2 linked regions of the Sporosarcina pasteurii genome follow. The protein of the gene in region 2 binds, or shares a complex with, the protein of the main gene of each other region. Links are inferred from orthologs where the notes say so. Each region holds a gene or a part of one and is shown on either strand. Other genes may lie near its edges.

Region 1 (7,302 bases), 770 kb from region 2 along the record:
CGCAATGACCTAGATCAAACGCTGGATATCCGTCTAGCGCGTCAAATGATTTTCGGAACAATTGACGAAACAATCACTTCATGGGTGATGAATGAGCAAAAGTATGATTTAATAGAATTATCACCAAATGTACATAAGCTTATCATGAATGCGATAAAAGCTTAATCGTGTTTGAGTTTTTCTGCGAACTGTGTAAAGCGCTTTCAGAATGACTCACTAACTAGTACGTGATTCGTTGAAATGGTGATACAGATTTGGAAAAGGGGATGGGATGAAATGGAGTTTTTGTCAATCGAACAAGAACAAGGTGTTGCAACAGTAACCATTAATAGACCACCTGCCAACGCATTAGCGCGTGCGTTAATTCTTGAGATTAACGCATTGCTCGACCAGGTTGAAGAGGATGATAACGTACGTGTTGTTGTTCTTCGCGGTGAAGGAAGGTTTTTCTCAGCAGGCGCGGACATTAAAGAATTCACAGACGTTACATCAGGCGAAGAGTTTACAAAACTCGCGTCGAATGGACAAGAAGTTTTTGAGCGACTTGAATCTTTCCATAAACCTGTTATTGCAGCCATTCATGGAGCGGCGCTGGGTGGTGGATTAGAACTGGCGATGGCCTGTCATATGCGTTTCGTATCGGATAATGCAAAACTTGGCCTGCCGGAATTACAACTAGGGTTAATTCCTGGCTTCGCGGGAACACAGCGACTGCCGCGTTATGTGGGGGTGCCAAAAGCCGCTGAAATGCTGTTAACGAGTGACCCAATTTCTGGTAAAGAAGCAGTTGATTATGGGCTTGCGAATAAAGCTTTTTCAGAGGAAGAGCTGTTCAATAAGACTGCGGAAATCGCACAGAAAATTGCTAAGAAGAGCCCGATTGCAGTGAAAGCAGCTTTAGAAATGTTGCAATTTACTAAAACTTCCACTTATTATGAAGGCGTTCAAGCCGAGGCGAATTCTTTTGGTGAAGTATTTGTTTCTGAAGATGCTAAAGAAGGAATTCAAGCATTTATTGAAAAGCGAGAACCTGTATTTCAAGGGAAATGACGAAAATAGCTGAGGAGGGTGTTATTAATGAATATTTATGTTTTGGTAAAACGTACTTTTGATACTGAGGAAAAAATTACAGTTAATAATGGTGCAATTGTTGAAGATGGGGCGGAATTCATCATTAATCCATATGACGAATATGCAATTGAAGAAGCAATTACAGTTCGCGATGAACATGGCGGAGAAGTAACTGTTATTACAATCGGGGATGAAGAAGCAGAAAAACAGCTACGCACAGCTTTAGCAATGGGTGCAGATAAAGCAGTTTTAATTAATACAGAAGATGATTTAGATGAAATGGATGAATTTACAGTTGCGAAGATTATTTCTGAGTACTTAAGTGATAAAGATGCAGATTTGATCCTTGCAGGAAACGTTGCAATTGACGGCGGTTCAGGTCAAGTTGGCCCACGTGTTGCAGAAATGCTTGGCATAAACTATGTAACTACGATTACAAAGCTAGAAATTGACGGTACAGACGTGAAGATTGTTCGTGACGTTGAAGGAGATTCTGAAGTACTCGAAACAGCACTGCCATTATTAGTGACGGCGCAACAAGGGTTAAACGAGCCACGTTATCCTTCATTGCCTGGGATTATGAAAGCGAAAAGAAAGCCGCTAGAAGAGTTGGAGCTCGATGACCTGGATCTTGATGAGGACGACGTAGAAGCAAAAACTGAAACGGTTAATGTGTTCTTACCACCTGCAAAAGAAGCGGGACGAATCCTTGAAGGTGAAATAGCAGATCAAGTGAAAGAACTTGTTCAGTTACTGAAAGATGAAGCGAAAGTCATTTAAATTTTCACTTGATTGTTCAAGAATTTAGCTATTAATCATAGAAAACTAGATGTATATATTGATATTTAATTGGACGAGTATTAAGAGGTAGAGCGAGAAGTTCTTCTTCTTTTATATCGGATATAGGAGGGACAGGGAATGTCAAAAAAAGTATTAGTACTTGGAGAAACTCGTGATGGTGTCTTACGTAACGTTTCATTTGAAGCAATTGCAGCTGCAAAAAAAGTTTCAGCAGGCGGAGAAGTTGTTGGGGTACTACTAGGCGATTCCGTTCAATCACTTGGGGCAGAAATGATTCAATACGGTGCAGACCGTGTTGTAACGGTTGAGCATGAAAAATTGAAACAATATACTTCAGATGGCTACAGCCAAGGATTCATGGCGGTTTGCGAACAAGAGAATCCAGAAGCAATTGTTTTTGGTCATACAGCATTAGGAAAAGATTTATCTCCTAAAATTGCTAGTAAACTAGCAGCTGGCCTCATTTCAGATGTAACTGAAATTGAAGGAGAAGACGATGATGCTTTATTCATCCGTCCAATTTATTCCGGGAAAGCATTTGAAAAAGTAAAGCATAAAGAAGGGCTTCTGTTCATAACAGTACGTCCGAATAACATTGCGGCCTTGGAAAAAGATGAAAGTCGTAGCGGTGACGTTACTTCTGTTGATGTGGATGTAAAAGATTTACGTACAATTATTTCTGAAGTTGTTCGTAAAGCCACTGAAGGCGTTGACATGTCAGAAGCGAAAGTCGTTGTTGCTGGTGGGCGTGGTGTGCGAAGTGCAGATGGCTTTAAGCCACTACAAGAACTTGCGGACCTATTAGGTGGTGCAATTGGTGCATCACGTGGTGCATGTGACGCAGATTACTGTGACTATTCACTACAAATCGGTCAAACAGGTAAAGTTATTACGCCAGATCTTTACATCGGTGCTGGAATTTCTGGTGCTATCCAACATATGGCAGGGATGTCAAACTCCAAAGTGATTGTCGCCATAAACAAAGACCCAGAAGCGGAAATCTTCAAAGTTGCGGATTACGGCATCGTAGGGGACTTATTCGAAGTCATTCCAATGATGATTGAAGAAGTTAAGAAATTAAAGGTTCATGCATAAATCATTAATCGAAAAGGGGAGTCTTCTATGTAGAGGACTTTCTTTTTTATTATCATATTGCGGAGGTGTGATTCAACTGTGTACTTGGCATACTGGGGGATTGATAGAGCTGCTTTTGTCACGTAAAGCATGATGATTCGAATATAGTAGGGACAGGATTAGTGAATAGGCATATTTTTCGCGGCTTATTTTTGAGCATGTTACAATACAGAAGAGTTGTAAATCAAAGGAGGAAGATTTGAAATGGCAATTATTAATGCGACAGACAAAGACTTTGCAGAACACATTGCAGAAGGTGTTGTACTTGTTGATTTTTGGGCACCTTGGTGCGGACCTTGTAAAATGATTGCTCCAGTATTAGAGGAGCTTGACGGTGAAATCGAAGGGAAAGCGAAAATTGTAAAAGTTGACGTAGACGATAACCAAGAAACTGCTGGTAAATTCGGAATTATGTCAATTCCTACACTTGTTCTTTTCAAAGATGGCGAAATGGTTGAAAAAGTTGTTGGTTTCCAACCTAAAGATGCACTCGCACAATTAATTGAAAAGCACGCATAATTTCAGCGGTAAGAGAATGCGTTGCTAGCAATAAAGATACATTAAATGTCTGTTTTTTCAAGTCGCCGGGGCCATTTTAAGGACCCCGGCTTTTTATATCTAGTTTCGAGCATCAGATGAACGAAGGCGCACTTTTCCTTAGGAAGTCGCCTTTTTAAATGGATTTTCTCGTTTGATTGGCTTATGCTAGTCACATCGAAGCATGTGCTCTATGCTTGAATGAGTAGGTGATAAAAATGAATGATTTAATAAAAGAGAAGTTAGCGATTTTACCCGATCATCCCGGATGCTACTTAATGAAAGACCGTCAAGGGACTGTCATTTACGTCGGGAAAGCGAAAGTGTTGAGGCAGCGCGTTCGCAGCTACTTTACAGGCAGCCATGATGGGAAAACGCAAAGACTCGTAAGTGAAATTGTTGATTTTGAAACGATTATTACGTCTTCAGATATTGAAGCGCTTATTTTAGAATTAAATTTAATTAAACAATATGATCCGAAATATAACGTCATGTTGAAGGATGATAAATCGTATCCTTACTTAAAGATTACAGCTGAACGTCATCCAAGATTAATCATTACGAGACGTGTGAAAAATGACAAAGGAAAATACTTTGGTCCTTATCCAAACGCATATGCGGCGGGTGAGACGAAGAAGTTATTGGACCGAATTTACCCATATCGTAAATGCCAAACATTACCGACCAGGTCATGTCTGTACTATCACCTAGGACAATGTTTAGCACCTTGTATTCATGAGGTAGAGGAAGAGACGTACAAAGAAATGATTGCAAACATCACTCGTTTTTTAAACGGCGGGTATAAAAGCGTGAAAAAAGAATTGACGGAAAAAATGAATGAGGCAGCGGAATCATTAGAGTTCGAACGGGCAAAAGAGTACCGTGACCAAATCACGAATATCGAAATGGTAATGGAAAAACAAACGATGACGATGAATGACTTTACTGACCGAGATATTTTTGGCTATGCGGTCGATAAGGGCTGGATGTGTGTCCAAGTATTTTTTGTCCGTCAAGGTAAGCTGATTGAGCGAGATGTCTCAATTTTTCCTTTATATAAAGATCCAGAAGAAGAATTATTAACGTTTATCGGACAGTTTTATGGTAAGTCAGACCACTTAATTCCGAAAGAAATATTATTACCTCCCGATGTGGATGCAGAAGTTGTAAAGCAATTATTAAGCGTACAAGTATTTATTCCACAAAGAGGGAAAAAGAAAGACCTCGTACAGTTGGCGATGAAAAATGCACGAATTTCATTGTCTGAGAAGTTCCAACTAATCGAACGGCAAGAACAGCGAACAGTTGGTGCTTGTGAGGAACTTGGCGAAGCGATGAACATTGCTGTTCCGCATCGTATTGAGGCATTTGACAACTCTCATACGCACGGTGTGGATCCTGTTTCGGCAATGGTTTCTTTTATTGACGGTAAGCCGAATCGTAAAGATTACCGTAAGTATAAAACGAAAACCGCCGCGATGCACGATGATTATGGTGCGATGCGTGAAGTTGTGAGAAGGCGATATGTGCGTGTTTTAAAAGAAGATTTACCGTTGCCTGATTTGGTAATAATTGATGGCGGAAAAGGTCAAATGGAAGTGGCACGGGAAGTCATTGAAGATGAATTAGGCTTATCGATTCCGATTGCTGGATTGGCAAAAGATGAGAAGCACCAAACGTCACAACTTCTTTACGGCGATCCAGTCGAACTAATTCCATTAAAGAGAACAAGTGAAGCCTTTTATTTGTTGCAACGAATTCAAGACGAAGTGCATAGATTTGCGATTACATTCCACCGTCAACGAAGAGGGGCAAATACGATAACTTCTTCTCTGGACAACATTCCAGGCATTGGACCGAAAAGAAAAACGGCCCTGCTTAAACATTTCGGCTCTGTGAAAAAGATTCGGGAAGCAACAGCTGAAGAACTTCAAAAAGCTGGATTGCCGGAAAAACTAGCAGAGTCTGTGGAAGCATATTTCCAAAAAGAATTGCCAGAAAATAAGTAATATGTTAGAGTGAAGACACTGAATTATTTCACTATATGATAGATAATCATACTTAGTGAGGATAGAGGCGCAAATATTAAAAGTATTCTTCAAGAAGGGAACAGCCTAGCGATTGAAGAAGAAAGGGGTATTTGCCGAAGCGAGTAATCGAACTGTTATCGAGTACTTGCTGGATTTCCGTTGAATAAGCGGGAGTCTGTCAGGATATTTTACCTGGAGAGCTATCCCGTAGGAGACACTGTTTTTTGTGTACACTCTAATCGGACCAGCTCTCATTTATTAAATGAGGGCTGTTTTTGCGTTTCAGGGGAAAGTGGGTGGAGATTTTGGAGAAGATTGTAATGAAGTTTGGTGGAACATCGGTTGCCAATGAAGAAAGAATTGAAAGGGCAGCTTCTTTAATTATTGATGAAGTAAATACAGGGAAACAAGTGGCTGTTGTTGTGTCTGCAATGGGAAAAACGACAGATAAATTACTAGCGCTTGCAGCAGATATTCATCCTGATGCGGAAAAACGTGAATTGGATATGTTGCTTGCAACGGGTGAACAAGTGACTGCTTCCTTACTGGCAATGGCAATTTCCGCGAAAGGGATCCCATCGAAATCATTTACCGGGTGGCAAGCAGGCATTAGAACGGAATCAATCCACAGCAACGCACGCATTGAAGACGTCGATTCGAAAAGAGTAGTAGATACACTAGAATCAGGCGCGGTGGCGGTCATCGCAGGTTTTCAAGGTATTGATCACGATGCTGAAGTCACGACGCTTGGCCGGGGTGGCTCGGACACGAGTGCAGTTGCGGTTGCGATTGCAATTAATGCCTCCGCATGCGATATTTATACGGACGTTGAAGGGGTTTTTACGACAGATCCGAGAATGATAGAAGAGGCAGCAAAATTAAATGAAATCTCTTATGATGAAATGCTTGAATTGGCAAATTTAGGTGCGGGCGTACTTCACCCGCGTGCAATTGAGTTTGCTAAAAATCATCAAATGCCGCTTCGTGTAAGACCAGCTCATATAAACGGCGAAGGCACGATGATTAAGGAGGAAATTGAAATGGAAAATAATCTTATCGTACGTGGAGTTGCTTTTGAAGAAGACATCGTACGCATTACAATTATGTACGACACCCCTTACAATGGTTCGCTTGCGAATATATTTACTGTGCTCGCTGAACAGCAAGTAAACGTAGACATAATTGTTCAAACAATCATGGATGGAGAACAACCGTCTGTTTCATTTTCAATTAAAAATGAAGACTTTGCAAAAGCGATGAACGTGCTAGAGATGAATAAAGAAGAACTTGGCTATAAACGAGCAGATTTCGAAGTGGGACTGGCTAAAGTCTCTATCGTAGGCAGTGGAATGGTTTCGAATCCTGGCGTGGCGGCGCACATGTTTGATGCATTACGCGATGCGTCAATTCCCATTAAGATGGTCAGCACATCTGAAATTAAAGTCTCAGTCGTTATTCCTAGTATGTATATGAAAGAGGCAGTCGCCGTGTTACATAAAACATTTGAACTTGGGCATGTAGGGTAATTAAATAAATCGTTGAAAAAGGTACAAAATATCACCTTTTTCAACGATTTTTAATATGGGGAATTTAAACGGTTTCTTTTTTATCCCACGCAATATGGAAAGTAATTGATTGTTCATTACGCTCAGGGGCCGCATAACACTCTGTAAGCACGCCATTCAGTTTTTGGTATTGCTCTGCAAGAAATCCCGCTTCTAATTGGAAG
Region 2 (7,577 bases):
AGCAAAACTTGTTTTTTGCTTTTTTCTATAACACTGTTGGAATTCCAATTGCCGCGATTGGTTTATTAGCACCTTGGGTAGCTGGTGCGGCGATGGCTTTCAGTTCGGTATCCGTCGTATTGAACGCGCTTCGCTTGCAAAAAGTGAAGTTATAAATAAAAAGGCATTTCTCTCTCCGGTTGGAAGAAGAAATGCCTTTTTGAATTAAATTTAGGACACGGGTTGTTCAATTCGTCGATTCATTAACTGTTCCATGTGCATTTTAACAATGGGCCATTCCGGACGAATTACACTAAAAATCACAGTGTTTCTTGGTGTACCGTCTTTTCGAATCATGTGATCACGGAAGATACCTTCCTGGGTAGCTCCGATACGAGCAATTGCATTTCTTGAACGAACGTTTCGTTCATCAGCTTGAATTTGAACGCGATTTAGATGAAGTACTTCAAAGCAATATTGCATTAGTAAATACTTACAATTCGTGTTTATAGGGCTTCGCCAATAGGAAGGTGAAAGCCATGAATAGCCAAGTTCAATCCGCATATGCGTATGATCTAGGTTCTTCAATTTTGTTCCGCCGATAATACGGTTTGTTTTATTATCAATAATAACAAAAGAATGTTCTTTGCCTAACGATTGATTGAGTAGTGATTCCTTAACAAAGTTTGCTGCATCTTCGCGGCTTTGTATTGTTATTGCTAAATGTGTCCAAATCTCATTATAATTACCGGCTTCAAAAATCGCATCTATATCTGTAAGCTCCATCGTTCTTAAAGTAACAATGTCGTTTACTAACACAATATTTTCCATCACAGAACCCCTTTTAAGGTATATTTTTTTACAATTTTCTCTATGTCAAATTGCTTTTTTTATCAATTGTAATGCAATTATAAGGGGAAACAGGATAAAAGGGAAGTGACATTTTATTGAAATGGTACAAATTTTTTCGCCAAAAATGACACGGTTTTTTGGCGATAAGAATATGATTGGACATTAATCATTTCGGGCTTAAAAGCTTTATTTTTCTAGTGATTACATTGCAAATCTTAAAAAAACAAATCCACTTTTATAGTGAGAGGTATCAATCATCGGCGCTGTATGAGTAAAATGTTTGTGGGGGATAAATGAAAATCCATAACACAATTAATCTCCGTTCCAATCGGACGCTTTCCGCGGGCACGGCCTCAGCCGCTTCCCTCGCTTCGCTCAGTCCAGGGTCTTCGGCTCGCGCTGTTCCCGCAGGAGTCGCCGATTTCCACTCCGATTAATTGGTGTGCACATGGAATAATTAGATTTGAAGGCATGAAAAAAGGAGCTCTCTTCTTGTATAGTAGAGTTTGCAGACAAACGCTACAGGAGAGGACCCACATGATTAAAGTGATTACAAGCTCACCAATATTTAAACAGGTTTGTTTAGAATACTTCAACGAACTTAGTCAGACACGTTCACCCAGCTCTTCGCAAAGCTAGAAGTAATAGTCGAGACCGTAGTAAAGCACACTTTCAATTGATGGACAAACGACAATGGACTCGTTATTCGGTTCAATCCAAGTGAGTCGAATTTAATACTAAGATAGGGAAATAGAGAAAATACGTAAATTTATTAGATCAACACTTACAATTTGAAGTTGCAAAAGGATTAAGTCCGTTAGTACAAGAAATCTTTCTTTCTTACATTAGACAACTGGAAAGCCTGTTTATCGAGCTTTAAAAGGATTACAGTGATTTTGAGATAACAAAGTTATTAATAAAGAAAGTTATGTAAGTTATTTGCGTTTATAAAAACTTATGTATAAGAAATCTCTGTTGATTGGAGTGCAGAGCGGCGACTCCGGTGGGATTAGCGTGACAGGTGAGACCCCACAGGAGCGCGGTTTTCGCGACGAGGAGGCTCACCGCACGCCCCACGGAACGCGTCCGCTCGGAACGGAAATCAACATAGTTTTATTTGGTGTTTTTATAAATGGAATACTTAACTATCCGAGAAGAGAAAACCTTTGCAATGGTACCCATAAAAAATTGACTCAATCATCAGCGCTCATTCAGTTGTCTAAGTTCTAAATATTTGCTATGCTATTGTAGATATAAAATCCGTGACGTGGCCAAGTAAATAAAAATGTGAGACAGAAATGGTAACAACTGCTGAGAGTTATCGCACCGCTTTTTATTGAAACCTACCGCTGAGATGTTATGTAAACATAACCGAGTCGTTTTCGTTATCAAACGTTTCAAGAGGGCTTACGTGAAGTAAGCTAAATGAAGGTGGTACCACGTCAATCGCGCAAAGACGTCCTTATTAGAGGGCAGCTTTGTGTTTTTTTATTTTCGTCAAACAATACTTAAGGAGGAACAAGAATGACGAGCAAGAGAGAAAACGAATTTACAAGTTGGTATATCGATACCATTCAAAAAGCTGATTTAATGGACTATACGCCAGTTCGTGGCTGTATCGCTTTTAAACCAGACGGCTATGAAATTTGGGAGCATATCCAAGCGGAAATGGACAAGCGTTTTAAAGAAACTGGGCACCGTAACGCATATTTCCCAATGTTAATTCCAGAGAACTTTTTCCAAAAAGAAAAAGACCATATTGAAGGATTTTCACCTGAATTGCCGTGGGTTACTGAAGCAGCGGGGGAAAAGTTAGAAGAGCGTTTAGCACTTCGTCCAACTTCAGAAACAATGATTGGTCACCTATATTCAGATTGGATCAACAGTTACCGCGATCTTCCAGTGTTAATTAACCAATGGGCGAATGTTTTCCGTTGGGAAAAGAGAACGTTACCGTTTATTCGTACTTCTGAGTTTTTATGGCAAGAAGGGCATACTGCGCATGTAGACGAGGAAGAAGCACGTGAAGAAACGATGCAAATGCTTGGCATTTACAAAGAAGTTGTAGAAGACTTGCTTGCGATTCCAGTTTATGACGGTGAAAAAACGCCTTCTGAACGTTTTGCCGGTGCGGTTGATACTTATTCAATCGAAGCGATGATGCAAGATGGAAAAGCAGTTCAAGCGGGAACATCTCATTATTTAGGCACGAAATTTGCGGAAGCATTCGATATTAAATATTTAACGCGTGAAAATAAACATGAATACGTTCATACAACTTCATGGGGAACGTCAACACGTCTTATCGGTTCTGTCATTATGGTTCACGGCGATGAACAAGGTCTTGTTTTACCGCCACGTATCGCGCCGACACAAGTGGTGTTAATTCCAGTTGGACCGTGGAAGAAGAATCCTGAAATTATCGAGAAGTTAGATGCTGTTTTTGCTGAATTAAAAGCAAAAGGTATCCGCGTTCGTCTTGATGATTCTGACCAATCACCAGGCTTCAAGTTTAACGAGTGGGAATTAAAAGGGGTTCCAGTACGCGTTGAGTTAGGACCACGTGACTTGGCAAAAGACCAGGCATTATTAAAAGCACGTGATGAAGATGAAAAAGTGGAAGTTAATTTGAACGACCTAGTTGCACGTATTGAAGAAGAATTAACGACGATGCAAACACGCCTATTCGAAAAGGCGAAAGCATTCCGTGAAAAGCATTCTCATACACACGTCGACACACTCGAGCAATTAGAACAACATATTGCAGATTCAGAGAAAAACGACGACATTCCAGGCTGGGTACTAGCAGGATGGTGTGGTGACGATGATTGTGAATCTCATGTTCAAGAAGAAACAAAGTTCACGACGCGCAACATTCCGTTCAACCCGCCGGCAACGAAAGATACATGTATTAACTGCGGAAAAGACGCAAAGCATACGGTATGGTTTGGCCGCGCTTACTAATATAAAAAATAAAAGAGACCAACAGGTGCATTACATTTGTTGGTCTCTTTTTATGATTTACTAGAGTAACTTAAATTGCGTTTTCCTTAGAAAAAGCATTGATCTTTTCCCCAATCTCATCACGAACCCGTTGGAAAACAGCCCAAACCTCTTCATCTGTTCCTTCAGCCTTTGCAGGGTCATCAAAACCCCAGTGCTCATGACGAACGTGAGGAGGAATCGTTGGGCAATTATCTATCGCGTCACCGCATAATGTAACAACTAAATCAGCAGTATTTAAAATGTTCCTATCAATTAAATCTGAAGATTGATTGGTGATATCTACATCTACTTCCTTCATTGCTTGAACCGCTTTTGGGTTGACGCCGTGCGCTTCAATACCCGCACTGAAAACTTCCCAGTTATCTCCTAAATATTCTTTTCCCCAACCTTCAGCCATTTGGCTACGGCAAGAATTTCCTGTACATAAGAAATAAAGTGTCTTTTTAGTCATGATAAAATCTCCTCTATTAGATAATTAATAACCATAAATAAAGCCCGATAAGTGTAAAAAGTAGCGTAGGAATTGTTAAAATGATTCCAATCTTAAAATACGTTCCCCACTTAATTTTCACGCCTTTTTGCGAAAGAACGTGCAACCATAATAACGTAGCTAAAGAACCGATTGGCGTGATTTTTGGTCCTAAATCTGACCCAATCACATTGGCATAAATTAAAGCCTCCCGGATGGGTCCTGTTGTAGTTGTTTCAGATATCGCCAAAGCGTTGATCATAACGGTAGGCATGTTATTCATCACTGATGACAAGATTGCGGCAATAAAGCCCATCGAAATCGTTCCTACAAATAACCCTTGGTCAGCAGCCAGTTGGATGACATCTGCGAGTATGCTTGTAAGTCCAACATTTCGCAAGCCATAAACAACGACGTACATGCCAATGGAAAAGAAAACGATGGCCCATGGTGCACCTTTAATGACCTGTTTCGTTTGAACGGCAGTACTTCTTTGAGCCATAATCGTGTAAAAAATCGCAACGATGCCAGCGACAATAGAAACAGGTAGCCCCGTAAATTCGCTGCTGAAGTAGCCAATGAGTAATACTGTTAAGACAATCCAAGATAGGCGAAACATCTTTAAATCTTTAATTGCGTCTTTTGGTTGTTTCAGATCCGACACTTGATAATTTTCAGGGATACTTTTCCGGAAAAATAAATACAATACTAAAATACTGGCGACTAATGCAAATAAATTCGGTACAATCATACGTGATGCATATTCGGCAAAGCCTATTCCGAAATAGTCTGCAGAAACAATATTGACTAAGTTACTGACAACTAACGGTAAAGAAGTCGTGTCTGCAATAAATCCACTGGCAATGATAAATGGGAAAACCATTTTTTCATTGAAATTTAAATTTCGTACCATCGCCAATACGATAGGCGTCAAAATAAGTGCAGCACCATCATTTGCGAAAAGGGCCGCAACGACTGCGCCTAAGATGGTAACATACACAAACATGCGGACACCGCTGCCTTGGGCTAATCTAGCCATATGGAGGGCAGCCCACTCAAAAAATCCAATCTCATCTAAAATGAGTGAAATAATAATAATTGCGATAAAAGCAAGTGTTGCATTCCAAACAATTCCTGTAACATCTAACACATCTTGAAAGTTGACAACCCCTATGAGCAGCGCAATAAGTGCCCCGATACAAGCAGACCAGCCAATTGAGAGGTTTCTCGGTTGCCAAATAACAAAAATTAGTGTGATGAGGAAGATGGCTGATGCGGTAATAACTGAAATCATGTTCTTTTCTCCTCCTTATTCACAGCAAATGCGAAGCCCTTTTGCTTCCAACTCTGTAATAGATTCATCTTGGTCAGCAAGATGTTTTAAAATGCCTTCGATAAACGGATAATCTGTGTGTTCTTTATTAATAGAGTAAAAAACCCATTGCCCGCGGCGTTCTTCCTGTACTAATTCAATGTCCCGAAGCCTGCGCAAGTGTTGACTGATTGCAGGTTGACTCATCTGAAATATTTCAACAAATTCACATACACAACATTCGTGTGATTTAAGCAATTTCATCATTGTTAAACGAGTCGGATCACCAAGTAACTTTAAAAGTTGTGATGCTCGTTGTAAATCAATGGGTAATGAATCATTCATTTTATCTCCTCCAACGATTAGTATATAAGCATATGCTTATACATACAAGTGGAAAGTTTGTATACTTTGGAGTATTAATCAGGTGCTAGTATGTTAAAAATTTGTAAAAATTCTATTTTTAAATGGAAGATCACTTATGTAGATGTTATCTTTTGACCATACACAAATTTGATGGGAAAGAGAAAAAAGGAGGAGCAAATGGGACAAAATAATAGTAATAATCGGTTGAAAAATCTCTTAGAAATTTTGATTATATCAACCAGACTGGGCTTGACATCATTTGGTGGGCCAACAGCTCATTTAGGTTATTTTCACGAGGAATATGTTCGAAGAAGAAAGTGGATGGATGAAAAAAGCTATGCGGATTTAGTAGCGTTAGCTCAATTTTTACCCGGACCTGCGAGTAGCCAGGTTGGAATTGGGATTGGCGTGATGCGAGCCGGAGTATTAGGTGGAATTATTTCTTTTATAGGATTCACATTGCCTTCAGTCATTGCCCTTATCATTTTTGCTTTGTTGCTCAGTAGTTTTGATGTTGGAGATGCTGGTTGGATACATGGGTTGAAAATCGTTGCAGTAGCAGTAGTTGCCCAAGCGATTTTAGGCATGGCTAATAAATTAACGCCTGATTTAAAAAGGAAAGCGATTGCTTTATTTGCTTTAGTTGGCACGCTCATTTGGCAGACGGCTTTTACGCAAGTAGGGGTCATTTTGATTGCGGCATTTTTGGGCTTTTTATTATTTAAAAAACATGAGAAAAGTGCAGAGGCAAATTCTCAATTTCCAATTACTAAACGAGTTTCAGTAATTTGCTTATCGTTGTTTTTCGCTTTGTTATTTCTATTACCTGTCATTAAGGGAATAACAGGCTCATATTGGATTGCTATGTTCGACAGTTTTTATCGTTCTGGGTCATTAGTTTTCGGCGGGGGACACGTCGTGTTGCCATTATTGGAACAAGAATTTGTACCAACTGGATGGATAACGGAAGAGGCATTTTTAGCGGGGTATGGTGCCACGCAAGCAGTACCAGGACCTTTATTTACATTTGCTGCTTATTTAGGAGCTGTCCTGAAAGGATGGCAAGGCGGATTAATTGCAACAGCTGCAGTGTTTTTACCTGCTTTCCTTCTGATTCTCGGTGCGTTGCCATTTTGGGATAGTTTACGAAACACCCCAAAGATTAAAGGGGCAATTATGGGAGTCAATGCAGCCGTTGTTGGGATTTTAATTTCAGCTTTTTATACACCGATTTGGACAAGTTCTATCTTAGCGCCTGTTGATTTTGCGTTAGCAGCGATTCTATTTAGCATGCTTGCTTATTGGAAGCTTCCACCTTGGATTGTTGTTGTAACTGGTGCGCTTGTTGGCGTGATTTTACCATTAATTTGATAGGAAATAAGGCGATATCTATTTTTAACATAGAGAATCGCCTTATTTTTTTATTGCTCAAATCAAGAAGTTTCAAAGTTAATTAATCGAGGCAGTTAAACTATTTTCCATCATTTTTAACAATTCTTCTTCTGTCAGTTTATAATCACCGCCGCCTTGAACGAAAGCGTCATTTCCTCCACCTTTACCGTCTATGAGTGGCAACACAGCAGCTGAAACGTC

Evidence for each region.
Region 1: the proteins of arsC (region 2) and trxA are in contact, whole or in part, in an NMR structure (PDB 2IPA), measured with the Bacillus subtilis proteins. The link is inferred for Sporosarcina pasteurii from one-to-one orthologs.

The regions. Positions count from the first base shown.
Region 1 is NZ_CP160452.1:945,750-953,051, forward strand. Bases 2,175-4,867 are described here. They hold trxA (thioredoxin), read left to right. Parts: upstream 2,175-3,210; coding sequence 3,211-3,525; downstream 3,526-4,867. Other genes in these bases: AB1H92_RS04300 (electron transfer flavoprotein subunit alpha/FixB family protein), read left to right, coding at 2,175-2,967; uvrC (excinuclease ABC subunit UvrC), read left to right, coding at 3,762-4,867. Also shown: AB1H92_RS04285 (TetR/AcrR family transcriptional regulator), read left to right, coding at 1-165; AB1H92_RS04290 (enoyl-CoA hydratase), read left to right, coding at 277-1,050; AB1H92_RS04295 (electron transfer flavoprotein subunit beta/FixA family protein), read left to right, coding at 1,078-1,851; more of AB1H92_RS04300, read left to right, coding at 1,990-2,174; more of uvrC, read left to right, coding at 4,868-5,552; AB1H92_RS04315 (aspartate kinase), read left to right, coding at 5,879-7,099; AB1H92_RS04320 (YslB family protein), read right to left, coding at 7,164-7,302. UniProt on the Bacillus subtilis protein: Participates in various redox reactions through the reversible oxidation of its active center dithiol to a disulfide and catalyzes dithiol-disulfide exchange reactions.
Region 2 is NZ_CP160452.1:175,884-183,460, forward strand. The notes cover bases 2,578-5,545. They hold arsC (arsenate reductase (thioredoxin)), read right to left. Parts: upstream 4,289-5,545; coding sequence 3,866-4,288; downstream 2,578-3,865. Other genes in these bases: proS (proline--tRNA ligase), read left to right, coding at 2,578-3,795; AB1H92_RS00855 (arsenic transporter), read right to left, coding at 4,305-5,545. Also shown: AB1H92_RS00835 (heavy metal translocating P-type ATPase), read left to right, coding at 1-155; AB1H92_RS00840 (GNAT family N-acetyltransferase), read right to left, coding at 211-810; more of proS, read left to right, coding at 2,356-2,577; more of AB1H92_RS00855, read right to left, coding at 5,546-5,600; AB1H92_RS00860 (metalloregulator ArsR/SmtB family transcription factor), read right to left, coding at 5,616-5,963; AB1H92_RS00865 (chromate transporter), read left to right, coding at 6,162-7,355; AB1H92_RS00870 (alanine--tRNA ligase-related protein), read right to left, coding at 7,434-7,577. UniProt on the Bacillus subtilis protein: Catalyzes the reduction of arsenate [As(V)] to arsenite [As(III)]. In vitro, can dephosphorylate para-nitrophenyl phosphate (pNPP).